DNA from 3 places in the Noviherbaspirillum saxi genome. Region 2 is predicted to be linked to each of the others. Evidence: predicted binding sites of a transcription regulator. Region 2 holds the regulator's gene; each other region holds the start of a gene.

Region 1 (4,230 bases), on a different contig from region 2:
CATCGCAAACAGAATGCCGGCACCGCCGATCGAACGGATTTGCGGAAACCAGTAGTCCCGAGCTTCCCACCCGAAAGCAGAGCGCAGGGCAGTTTGTACCGGTCCCGAAAACTGAAGGAAATCCGTGTACGCATAGGCAACGACATAGGCCGGCATCGCAAGCGGCAAGACCAATGCCCATTCAAATATCTTTTTCCCCGGAAAGTTGAATACCGCCACCAGCCAGGCGCATGCAACGCCGCCGATTCCGGCAAAAATCGCGACGATCGCGGCAATGGCCAAGCTATTGAAAAGATATTCGGGCATTACCGTTGCCCAGAGATGCCCGAAGGTATCCGCACCGGCGGCTTCGCTCACTGTAAGCAGGTTTGATAGCACACCGACAATAGGTATGCCGACCAGAACGGCTACCGCGAGCGAAGCGAGCAAGAGAGCTTGAGCGCCGCCGCGGCAGACGTGCTTGGCACCGCAGGCGTTCGGCCACTGCATCGGGTGTCGCATAAAGATCTGCAATCCTGTGTACGGGTTAAGTAAATGAGAATTATAATCAATAAGAATTCCTAACCTGCAATAACATGAGCCCGCAGCCAGACTTTCAGCAGCATTTTGATGTGCAATCCATTCGCGTCGGGTATCCGCAAGGTCGCCAGGTCCATGAGGTTGTTCGTGGCTTGTCCTTTTCGCTGGCACGAGGGGAAATTGGCTGTCTGCTCGGTCCTTCCGGCTGCGGCAAGACGACCGTGTTGCGAGCGATTGCGGGTTTCGAATCCGTGCTCGCCGGGAGTATTTCACTGGGTGGACGCGAACTCAGCAATATGCGGTCGACCGCCGCGCCTGAAACGCGTCACGTCGGGGTCGTGTTTCAGGACTATGCGCTATTTCCGCATTTGTCGGTCTGGGAAAATATCGCCTTCGGCCTGCGCAAACTGCCGGTCACCGAACGCAAGCAGCGCATCGACCGCCTGCTCTCGATGATCGGCCTTACGGCGCACGCACGACAATATCCGCACGAGTTGTCAGGCGGACAACAGCAGCGGGTCGCGTTGGCGCGAGCACTCGCTCCACGGCCGGAGCTATTGCTGCTCGACGAGCCGTTCTCCAATCTTGACGTGGACCTCCGGGAACGCCTCGCACTCGAAGTACGAGATATCCTGAAAGAGCTCGGTACCACCGCCGTGCTCGTCACTCACGATCAGCATGAGGCATTTGCCATTGCCGACCATATCGGCGTCATGCATCAGGGCGCGATCGTTCAGTGGGATAGCGCCTACAACCTTTACCATCGCCCGAAAAACCGCTTTGTTGCCGACTTTATCGGTCAAGGCGTATTCACGCCGGGAACCGTGGACCTGCCCGGACAGCAGGTCCATATCGAATTGGGCAGCCTGCCGCTATGGCAGGGCATCGATGTCTGCGCCACCAATGAAAAGCAGCATGACCAAGTAGATGTGCTGCTGCGTGCGGACGATGTCATTCATGACGACGCAAGTCCGCTGCAGGCCGAGGTCGTGCGCAAGGCTTTTCGCGGCGCGGAATTTCTCTACACATTAAAACTGCCAAGCGGCCAATCCGTGTTGGCACTGGTTCCATCCCATCACGATCACGCGATCGGCGAACGGATCGGCATACGCCTCGGTGCCGATCATGTCGTCACCTTTCCCTCAGACCCCACGCTGACCAACTAAGGCACCGCCTAAGTCCGGCGATGCACGCTTCGCGTGCATGTTTTAGTTTTCGCACCAATACAGCCTTATTTATCGCCAAATAAGAGCGTAACTAGTGCATGCACGGTCTAAAGCGCACCTTGATTGCGCATGTTTCCAACTAAAGAGGCTCACTAAGTCATTGGTATTGCATGGCACGCAACATGCTAAAGATTGCCCGCGAGCTATCGCACACATCGACCCACCAATAACCTTAGGAGCAATAATGTCTCGTCGCACCCTTTTGAAAGCGACCGCTGCCGGCGCTTTGATGCTTACCGCTTCCGCCTGGATGCCGCAAGCCCTGGCCGCCGACACCATTAAGGTCGGTATCCTCCACTCCCTGTCGGGCACCATGGCGATCTCTGAAACCTCGTTGAAAGACGTGGCCTTGATGACGATCGACGAGATCAATGCAAAAGGCGGCGTGATGGGAAAGAAGCTTGAAGCGGTCGTTGTGGACCCTGCCTCGAACTGGCCTCTGTTTGCAGAGAAGGCGCGACAGCTGGTTACCCAAGACAAGGTGGCGGTGGTGTTCGGATGCTGGACATCGGTATCGCGCAAGTCGGTGCTGCCGGTCTTCAAGGAATTGAACAGCCTGCTGTTCTATCCGGTCCAGTACGAGGGCGAAGAGCTTGAGAAAAACGTGTTCTACACCGGCGCGGCGCCGAATCAGCAAGCGATCCCTGCCGTTGAATACCTGATGTCGAAAGACGGCGGCGGCGCCAAGCGTTTCGTGCTGCTGGGCACCGACTATGTGTATCCGCGCACCACCAACAAGATCCTGCGCGCCTTCCTGAAATCCAAGGGCGTGAAGGAATCCGACATCGATGAAGTCTATACACCGTTCGGCCATTCTGACTACCAGACCATCGTTGCCAACATCAAGAAGTTTTCGGCTGGCGGCAAGACAGCAGTCATTTCAACCATCAATGGCGATTCCAATGTGCCCTTCTACAAGGAACTCGGCAACGCAGGCCTGAAGGCTACCGATGTGCCGGTCGTCGCCTTCTCGGTCGGCGAAGAAGAGCTGCGCGGCGTCGACACCAAACCGCTGGTTGGCCACCTCGCTGCCTGGAATTATTTCCAGTCGGTGAAAAATCCGGCCAACGATGCTTTCATCAAGCAATGGAAAGCCTATGCTGCCGAAAAGAAGCTGCCTAACGCCAGCACGGTCGTGACTAACGACCCGATGGAAGCGACTTATGTCGGCATTCATATGTGGAAACAGGCTGTCGAAAAAGCCAAGTCCACCGACACCGACAAGGTGATCGCTGCGATGGGCGGCCAGACCTTCAAGTCGCCGTCCGGCTTTGAACTGACCATGGACAAGACCAACCACCACTTGCACAAGCCGGTGATGATTGGTGAAATCAAGCCCGACGGCCAGTTCAGCGTTGTCTGGAAGACCAAGGGCCCGATCCGCGCGCAACCGTGGAGCCCGTTCATCGCAGGTAACGAAGGCAAGCAAAAGATGTAATCTGGCTTGCTTGTTTTCCCCGCGCCCTGCCGCTAGGGAGCGGCGCGGGAATCGGTACTACGGGCCGGAGCGTGACCCCTTGTTCCACACTCCGGCTTTTTTACGCCTGCCGTTTTCGTGATTCGTCTTGCCAAGAAATCGCAAATGAAATCTATCAAATATGTACTCGCTATCGGATGGTTGTGGGCAATGACGCTCACGGCCCATGCGGCGATCGACCCGGCGTTGCTGAAACCGCTGGGCGGCGACGACCCGGATGCGCGCATCGAAGCCGTCAATCAGATTGCGGCACTCGCTAACGAAGATGCGCTCAAGTTGCTCAATGCCTTGAAGAACGATAGCTTGTACGCGAATCCGGATGGCAAGGTTTTCATTATCGAAGACAACAAGGCCTTCGATCCCGAAGTCGGGAATACGGTCTCGCCGCCGGATGGCATCGACGGCATCACCGTCAACAACCGACTGCGCGGCGCGATCGAAGGCGCACTATCTGGCTTTCGATTGCTGTCCCCAGACCGGTCGGAGCGCATGGCTGCAGCGCTCGCGATGCAAAAAGGCGCCGACGCCGGCCAATTACCCTTGATTACGAAGGCGCTCGAAAAAGAAACCGATCCTGACATCAAGGAGGTATTGCAGATGGTTGCCGCAACGGCAAATCTGCAGTCGCCCGATGCCTCCACCCGCAAGGCGGCGGTCGAAGCGCTCAAGGGCAGCTCCAATGCGAACCTGATACCTGCTCTGGCACAGATGCTGGAAAAGAACGCGGAAGGCACCTACAACGAACCGGACGAATCGGTGCGCATCGCCGCTGTCGGCACTATCAGCGCCATCAATGCGCGGCTTACGCGCACGGAGTTTGTCGGCAACCTGTTTTACGGCGTGTCGCTGGGCAGCGTATTGCTGCTCGCTGCGCTCGGGCTGGCAATCACCTTCGGACTGATGGGCATCATCAACATGGCCCATGGCGAGTTGCTGATGATAGGTGCCTACACCACTTATATGTGCCAGACCCTGTTTCGCCAGTATCTGCCCAGCTCAATCGATTTC
Region 2 (4,230 bases):
CCGGATATCAGTATGCGACGCTGACCGCGGCGCCTGGCGGCCTGGCGACATTCCGGCAGAAGCGCGATGCCGGGCCCGATCAATGGGTAGAAGGGCAGGCTGAGCGTATCGAATACAACGGCAAGACGGAAATGGTGAAGCTGTTTTCAAAAGCGAAGATGCGGCGACTGGAAGGAAAGAAGCCAACCGATGAAGTCGAAGGCGAGTTCATTTCCTACGACAGCCGCGCCGAGTTCTTCACGGTCAACAATACACCATCGGGCGAAACCAAGCCTGGCGGCGGGCGTATCAAGGCGATCATACAGCCGCGCAATGACGCAAAGGACAAGTAGCATGGCAAGCACATTGGTCGTTCGCGGCTTGCAAAAGAGTTACGGCACTCGACAGGTTGTGCACGACGTGTCGCTGCAGGTGGAAAGTGGTGAAGTGGTCGGATTGCTGGGCCCGAACGGGGCCGGCAAGACCACGTCGTTTTACATGATCGTCGGCTTGGTGCCATCGGATTCCGGCGAGATCGACCTCGACGGCGTCGCGATATCGCGCATGCCGATTCATCGTCGTGCGACACTTGGATTGTCTTACCTGCCGCAGGAAGCGTCAGTATTTCGCAAGCTGACGGTGGAAGACAATATCCGCGCAGTACTGGAATTACAGCGGGTCAATGACAAGCCGCTGCCTAAAGCGGAAATCGACAAGCGCCTCGGAAGATTGCTGGCCGAGCTGCAGATCGAACGGCTGCGCGAAAACCAGGCGCTGTCGCTATCCGGCGGCGAACGGCGCCGGGTCGAGATCGCGCGTGCATTGGCGACCAATCCGCGCTTCGTGCTGCTGGATGAACCATTTGCCGGCGTCGACCCGATCGCGGTGATTGAAATCCAGCGCATCGTGCGCTTTCTCAAGGAGCGCGGTATCGGTGTGCTGATCACCGACCATAACGTGCGCGAAACGCTGGGCATTTGCGATCGCGCCTATATCATTAACCAGGGGTCGGTATTGGCAAGCGGCCGACCTGACGACATTATTGCCAATGAATCCGTGCGCCGGGTCTATCTCGGCGAGCACTTCCGGATGTAAGGAAGAAGCAGACAGGCATGAAACAGACACTCCAACTTCGCGTATCGCAACATCTCGCGCTGACCCCGCAACTGCAACAGTCTATCCGTCTGCTGCAGTTGTCGACGCTCGAGCTGCATCAGGAGCTGGAACAGATCCTTTCCGACAATCCCATGCTGGAACGCGTCGACGATCCGCTCGATCATTCAGTGCGATTGCTGGCAGATGGTGCGATCAACACGCCGCCGGCCAGCAACACTTCTGAAGCGCCGGTCCAGGAATCGTCTTCGACCACGCGCGAAGAAGGAGAAGGTAATTTTGAGGGCGGCGAAGGCGGCGAGAATGCGACAGCCTCCGACAACGACTGGAGTTTCGACGATGTCGCCCGCACCTCAAAAGCGCCGGAAGACGACGATGCGCGTCCTCAGCTCGAAGCGCATGAAACCACGCTGCGCGAACACCTGCTCGAGCAGATGCGGCTGACGGTGCGCGAACCACGCGATCGCGCACTGGTGGAATTGATCATCGATGCGCTCAATGACAACGGCTATCTGGATGAACCGCTGGAAGAAATTCATGCGCGTCTTCCGGAAGAGCTCGACATCGACATCGACGACCTCAATGTCGCGCTAAAACTATTGCAAAGTTTCGAGCCGGCCGGTGTCGGCGCGCGCAATGCGTCCGAGTGCCTGTCGATTCAAATCCGCCGCTTTCCGAAAGTACCGATGGTGACGCGGCGGCGTGCGCTCGATATCGTGGAAAAGCATCTGTCGTTGTTCGCCCAGCGCGATTTCAATAAGCTGAAAAAAGCGCTCGATTGCGACGATGAAGATCTGCGCGAAGCACAATACGTAATCAAGCAATGCAATCCGCACCCAGGTGCGCTATATGCGTCCGATGCATCAGATTATGTTGTGCCGGACGTGATTGTGAAAAAAACCAAGAACGGCTGGCAAGTCATGCTCAATCACGATGTCATGCCCCGACTGCGCGTCAATGCGCTCTATGCGAATATCCTCAAGCAGAGCAAAGGTGAGGGATCACTCTCTTCACAATTGCAGGAAGCGAAATGGCTGATCAAGAACATGCGTCAGCGTTTCGATACCATCCTGCGTGTTGCACAGGCAATTGTCGATCGGCAGAGGAATTTTTTCTCGCACGGGGCAGTTGCAATGCGCCCCCTTGTCTTGCGTGAAATTGCTGATACACTTGGTTTACACGAGAGCACTATCTCTCGGGTAACAACTCAAAAATACATGCTCACTCCCCATGGCATGTTCGAGTTGAAGTATTTCTTCGGTAGCCACGTCGCCACGGAAGCAGGGGGAGAAGCTTCATCGACGGCGATACGGGCCCTGATCAAACAATTGATAGGAGCAGAAGACCCCAAGAATCCTTTTTCAGATAGCAAAATAGCGGATATGTTGGGGGAACAGGGCATGGTCGTGGCACGACGTACTGTCGCAAAATACCGTGAAGCCCTGAAAATTCCTCCAGTCAATCTGCGCAAATCCTTGTAGTCTTTGTTGTAGTGATGTTGCTGTGTTCCAGCGTAGCCGGTCTACGCATTCCGGGGCACGTTTGCGAACCTCCAGCGACGCCATCCATAGGAGCGCTGTATGAATCTCATAATCAGTGGACATCATCTCGATTTGACACCTGCCATTCGCGAATACGTGCAAAACAAGCTGGACAGGATTATTCGCCATTTCGATCATGTCATTGATATTGCAGTCATCCTCGGGGTTGAAAAGCCCTCTGAAAAAGATAAGCGGCAAAGAGCCGAAGTCAATCTGCGCTTGAGGGGGAATGTCATACATGTGGAAAGCTTTGCCAAAGACCTGTACGCGGCGATCGATACGCTGATCGACAAGCTGGACCGCCAGGTAATCAAGTACAAGACCAAGATGCAGGATCATCAGTGCGAAGCGCACAAACGCATGCCGGAAGCACCGACAGCCGCGTAAATCGTGATCCACGCCGGGCAAACCGGCATCGCAATGAAGGGCGCCATGGGCGCCCTTTTTTGTTGGCGGTATCTTGAATGTCGGCGCCGCGACCGACGCCGCAATCGCATAGCCGATAGAATATGGCGTTTCGAATCCATACTCGCCTCTCCATGACCGAATTCGTCCGCACCGCGATCCATCACCATCTTGGCGTCATCACACTGGACCGTCCGAAGGCGCTCAACTCGCTATCGCTGGCCATGGTGCGCTCCATCACGCAGGCCCTGCTTGCATGGCGCAACGATCCGGCGATACGTGCCGTGCTCATTCACAGCAGCAGCGAAAGGGCATTCTGTGCCGGCGGCGACATCCGCTTCTTCCACGATGCAGGCAGCGCCACGCCACGCGGGGACAGCGCCTTGCTGGAAGACTTTTTTACCGAAGAATATGCGCTGAACCACCTGATCCATTTCTATCCGAAACCGTACATTGCGATCATGGATGGCATCGTCATGGGCGGCGGTATGGGGGTGGCACAGGGCGGTGAATCGAACCGGCTGCGCATCGTTACCGAGCGTACCAAGATGGCGATGCCGGAAGTGAATATCGGACTGTTTCCCGATGTCGGCGGCAGCTACTTCCTTTCGCGCGCACCCGGGCAGCTGGGTACCTATCTCGGCGTGACCGGCGAAGTGATCGGCGCGGCAGATGCGCTGTATGCGGGGCTGGCCGATGTATTTGTTCCTGCGTCGGAGCTGGCCACGCTGCTGGGCTTGCTGGCGACAGCGACCGATGTACGCGCTGCCGCGGCCGAGTTCGCTGCACCGTTCAAGACCCAGATCGATCCGGCTGCCAGCAAGCTTGCGGCACAACATGCATCGATCGACCGCCATTTCGCACATGACAGCGTAAGCACCATTACCGCCTCGCTCGCGGACGATGGCGACGCGTTTGCACAGAATACGCTTGCAGTCATGCAGAAGCGCTCTCCTCTGATGATGTGCGTGACCTTGTCGCAGCTGCGGCAGGGAGCGGCGATGAGCGTGGCCGATTGCCTGCGGATGGAACGCACGATGGTGCGCCGCAGCTTTGAAAGCGGGGAGGTGCTGGAAGGCATCCGCTCGGTGGTCATCGACAAGGACAATACGCCGAACTGGAATCCACCGTCGCTGGAAGCGGTTGATGATGCAATGATTGCACGATTTTTCGAACCGGCGTGGCCAGCATA
Region 3 (4,230 bases), 2.2 Mb from region 2:
CCAAGAGAGTCCATCAGTCCCGGCAACTGCATCGTATAACTTGTTATCAAGTCCCATGAAATCACGCGTGCCCATGACCCAAGGCCAATCAATACCAGTCCGTAGTACAGCAGCATCGACAACAGTACGGCGGAAATCACGCATGACGTAACTATATGTGCCACGCGCCGATCAGGAATCAACCGATACAACACAAGCCTCGACAGGACAAGGCTCAACAGGCCAATAAGCAACAGATAAAGATGCGGGCCAATTGCCTCACTGGAAACAGCGTGGTAATGAACGTAAAAGAAGAGAAAAATCGATGGGATGCAATACCAAACCGCTACATCCATTCCGGCTAGTCTGATCAGTTGCGTTGTTCGCATATTAAACATTGCGAATAACAACGAGTTTGGAAAGACCCAGGAAGTTGACATTCTTTACTGACAGTACTTCCCAGTCATGCTTGAGAATCTGTTCATCGAAACCGAAGTCTGAACGAAATCCGATTTTGTCGGCAATCGACCGTACGGCTCGCTCCAGAAACCACCAAAAATGGCTGCCGCTAAAATGGTTAAGGATAAAAATTAGTCCTCCTTTGCGACAGACGCGCCTTATTTCAGCGATCAGCTTGTCGGGGTTGGGTGTGACAGATAAGACGTAAGGCACGGTCACGCAATCAAAGTGCGCATCGTAGAAATTCATTGTCTCTGCATCCATTTTGATGAGATGAATTTCACGTGTAGTGCCGCTTTTTATTCTTTTACCTGCGACCTCAAGCATTTCACTTGAAACGTCGACACCAACAATTGATGAATCAGCCGGATAGCGAGAGAGCATCAATCCTGTTCCAACCCCTACTTCCAATATTGAAGCAGGACTTGATTTACACACTACATCCGCTAAAGCACGACGACCGGGCTCTAGAACCGCCCCGAAGAGACGGTCATAAAATGGAGCATAACGTCGGTAGGTTTTGACAACATCTTCAAGTGCAATTTGCTTCATGTTTTTATTATTCCAATGCTGACCGCTCATCGTTCGGATGAGCACAGTTTTACAAAGCAAGTGTTTCACCAACCCGTGCGCCTACCGTATATTCGCCGCGGCTTTCTCGACTCCCAGTTTCATCACCCTGCTTCCCAGACTCCGTACTTTCAAAGGGAAACAAAAACACCTCGATTCAAAGTTGAATCGAGGTGTCGGATACATCCAAGACTGAGTAAATTATCCGCCTTGTCGAACAAACCGGGATCAACTTTCGGTCACCGGTTATACAGAGCAGTTTCCTATTACAGAAGCATCAGGAAATTAGTTAGCCTTGCACCAGCCCTTAGCAACGCAGCCGCCGGCGTTGGTCCACGTGATGATCGAAGAAGCGGAATTGAAGGCCGGGCGCAATTCAGTCGTAATGCTATCTGCCGCTGCAGTAGCAGCCCCGGAAATCACGCCGTCCGCAACCGAAAGCGTAGCGGTATTGGTCGTCGCCGCTGCAAGAGCAGCCGGGATGCCACTGCTGCCACTATCACAATTGGTAAAGCTTCCGCTATCTTCGGAAGCGCACGTCGTAACAAGGCTCTTCAGCCCTTCAGCCAACCCTTGGACTTCACTGAAGCGCGCCTTCTTCGTGTAATCCTGATACGCCGGCAACGCAACCGCAGCCAAAATACCGATAATCGCAACAACGATCATCAGTTCGATAAGAGTAAAGCCGCGCTGTGCTGTTTGGACCATTTTCATTGATTTCATAATGTTTCTCCCTTTGAAAGAAGACAGCTTGTCTGTCTTGCTTCCCTTACAGCAAGTGACGTGCCAGTGAGAAACTCTTGTTTCAGCGATGCAAATGAATAAAATTTGTCACAGTCGGAGGTGATTTCTAAGTCTTCCTGACAATTTTTGTCATTTCAAGAACCAGGAACCAAATTTTGTCGAGCATAACGACATTGTGTGCAAAAGTTGTTACAGATCTAAAGAAGAAGAAAGTGTAATTCACTATTTGCAACTTTGATCATATCGCCATGCCTGAGCGTTTCCGGCATGTCGCCGAGCGGACGTCCATTAAGCAAAGGCTGAATACTGCCCTCAATGCGAGCCACCGCATAGCTTCCTGCATCATTTGCAATTAAGGCAACGCAGGAGCCGGGTAAGCCGATTGTCGTCAGCGGTTTGGACAAAGCGATTTCTCGGTCCGCACCAAGTTCGGTTCTTAATTTTATGATTCCAGCGCCCCGGGTATTGCTACTGCCTACTGTGATATCGAGGTCAAGGGATCCGGGAAAATGCGACAAATTGCTGGACAGATAAATAAGGGTATAACGCGCCAGCGTGACAACGTCCTTGTCCTGCAAAAAATGCGTCCTGACAGGCTGTCCATTGATCTCCGTGCCATTGGTACTGTTCAGGTCTTCCAAATACGATCCATCATGCGCCGTCGTGATGGCAGCATGTTCGGCACTGATGGCCGGATCGTCGATCACCAAGTCATTCTGGGGCGCTCGGCCTATCGTAATACGGGCTTTTACTAGCGGAAGCTCGCGCAAAACTGCATTACCCGAGGACAGAATTATTTTTGCCACAATATTCTCCAACCTGTGGTTACGAAATTGTGGTGGTGAAACGAGATGCCCAGTTCGCCAGGCGAGTAAACAAACCGCCGCGTGTGACCTGAAGCAAATGCACGCCGACAAGCATGACGGAAATATTGTCATTCCCGCCATTACCGTTTGCAGCTTGTACCAGCGTGTCGCATGCTATCTCAAGCGGCATATCGCTTTGCGACATGATTTCCCTGATTTTTTCGTCCAACAGCATGTCGGACAAGCCATCGGAACACAGCAGATACACATCTCCCTCTTCAACCTGATGCTCATGGATTTCGACCTCCATATTCGCATCGACACCGACCGCCCGCGTTACCAGATTTCTGTTCTGTGCATAGGGAGCCCATGAGGGATCAACCAGGCCAGCGTCGATCTGTTCTTGCAGCAAGGAATGGTCACGTGTGATCTGCGTAAGTTGATTCGCTCGCAAACGGTAAGCGCGCGAGTCGCCGACATGGGCAAGCGTCAGCTTGTCTTCGCGGAATATCGCGACCACAATGGTGGTCCCCATGCCCTCGTAGCGTTCGTCGGCGTGTGCGGCTTCGAGTATTGCGGTATTGGCGCGCTGTATGGACTCAACGACCAGATGATGCAGCCGCGTGTCGCGTCGCTGGGAAGTAAGCTCGGGCAGACCTGCTTTGAGATATTGCGTCGTCACGTCGACTGCCATCGCGCTCGCAACCTCGCCGGCGTTGTAGCCGCCCATACCATCGGCAAGAATGGCAATGCCGTCCTCAGGACTGGAAAAGATCGCGTCTTCGTTGTGCGATCTCACCATTCCTGTATCTGTCTTTGCGGCGATTTGGAGTTCGAGCCTGTGTGCCATGTGCGGATTATACGTGCATGACGCGACGATTTTTGAATGCACCAAGGGAGATCGTACGCTGCAGTGCGCAAGCGCTGGCTTTCCTGAAATCCAGAAGTCGTCATATGGGAAAAAGAGCAAATAAAAACGGGGAGTCGAAGCTCCCCGTTTTTATTTCTTCCGGCGAGCGCCGGAGAAAGTCGTATTACAGCGCTGCCTTCAACAACTTCGCCATTTCAGACGGGTTCTTGGTGACCGTGATACCGCAGGCTTCCATGATGTCCAGCTTGGCTTGTGCCGTGTCGTCGCCGCCCGAAATCAGCGCGCCGGCGTGGCCCATGCGCTTGCCCGGTGGCGCGGTGACGCCAGCGATGAAGCCGATGACGGGCTTCTTCATGTTGTCCTTGATCCAGCGTGCTGCATTGGCTTCATCAGGACCGCCGATTTCACCGATCATGATGACGGCGTCGGTGTCCGGATCGTCGTTGAACATGCGCATCACGTCGATGTGCTTCAAGCCGTTGATCGGGTCGCCGCCGATGCCGACTGCGGACGACTGGCCGAGGCCCAGTGCGGTCAGCTGGCCGACTGCTTCATAAGTCAGCGTGCCGGAGCGGGAAACTACGCCGATGCGGCCCTTCTTGTGGATGTGGCCGGGCATGATGCCGATCTTGATTTCGTCCGGCGTGATCAGGCCCGGGCAGTTCGGTCCGAGCAGCAGGGTCTTGCTGCCGGCTTTCGCCATGCGGTCTTTCAGTGCGAGCATGTCACGAACAGGGATGCCTTCGGTAATGCAGATCGCGAGGTCGAGCTCGGCTTCGACCGCTTCCCAGATCGCGTCGG

Evidence for each region. Region 2 encodes sigma-54, which starts transcription at its own class of promoters, with help from an activator protein. Its sites were predicted from a motif close to TGGCANGNAANCTGCTTT; they were not measured.
Region 1: the regulator sigma-54 is predicted to act here: its motif matches at 1,857-1,874, upstream of urtA (urea ABC transporter substrate-binding protein).
Region 3: the regulator sigma-54 is predicted to act here: its motif matches at 1,780-1,797, upstream of D3871_RS31275 (pilin).

Annotation. Positions count from the first base shown of each region.
Region 1 covers NZ_QYUO01000002.1:64,774-69,003, forward strand. The annotation lists gene D3871_RS16135 (ABC transporter permease) at 1-501, opposite strand, end outside; gene D3871_RS16140 (ABC transporter ATP-binding protein) at 576-1,685, shown strand; gene urtA (urea ABC transporter substrate-binding protein) at 1,930-3,183, shown strand; gene urtB (urea ABC transporter permease subunit UrtB) at 3,328-4,230, shown strand, end outside.
Region 2 covers NZ_QYUO01000001.1:3,190,027-3,194,256, forward strand. The annotation lists gene lptA (lipopolysaccharide transport periplasmic protein LptA) at 1-332, shown strand, start outside; gene lptB (LPS export ABC transporter ATP-binding protein) at 334-1,074, shown strand; gene D3871_RS15085 (RNA polymerase factor sigma-54) at 1,092-2,573, shown strand; gene hpf (ribosome hibernation-promoting factor, HPF/YfiA family) at 2,673-3,020, shown strand; gene D3871_RS15095 (enoyl-CoA hydratase/isomerase family protein) at 3,173-4,230, shown strand, end outside.
Region 3 covers NZ_QYUO01000001.1:950,955-955,184, reverse strand. The annotation lists gene D3871_RS04625 (sulfatase-like hydrolase/transferase) at 1-335, opposite strand, end outside; gene D3871_RS04620 (class I SAM-dependent methyltransferase) at 370-990, opposite strand; gene D3871_RS31275 (pilin) at 1,294-1,731, opposite strand; gene D3871_RS04610 (FHA domain-containing protein) at 1,950-2,558, opposite strand; gene D3871_RS04605 (Stp1/IreP family PP2C-type Ser/Thr phosphatase) at 2,578-3,408, opposite strand; gene sucD (succinate--CoA ligase subunit alpha) at 3,593-4,230, opposite strand, start outside.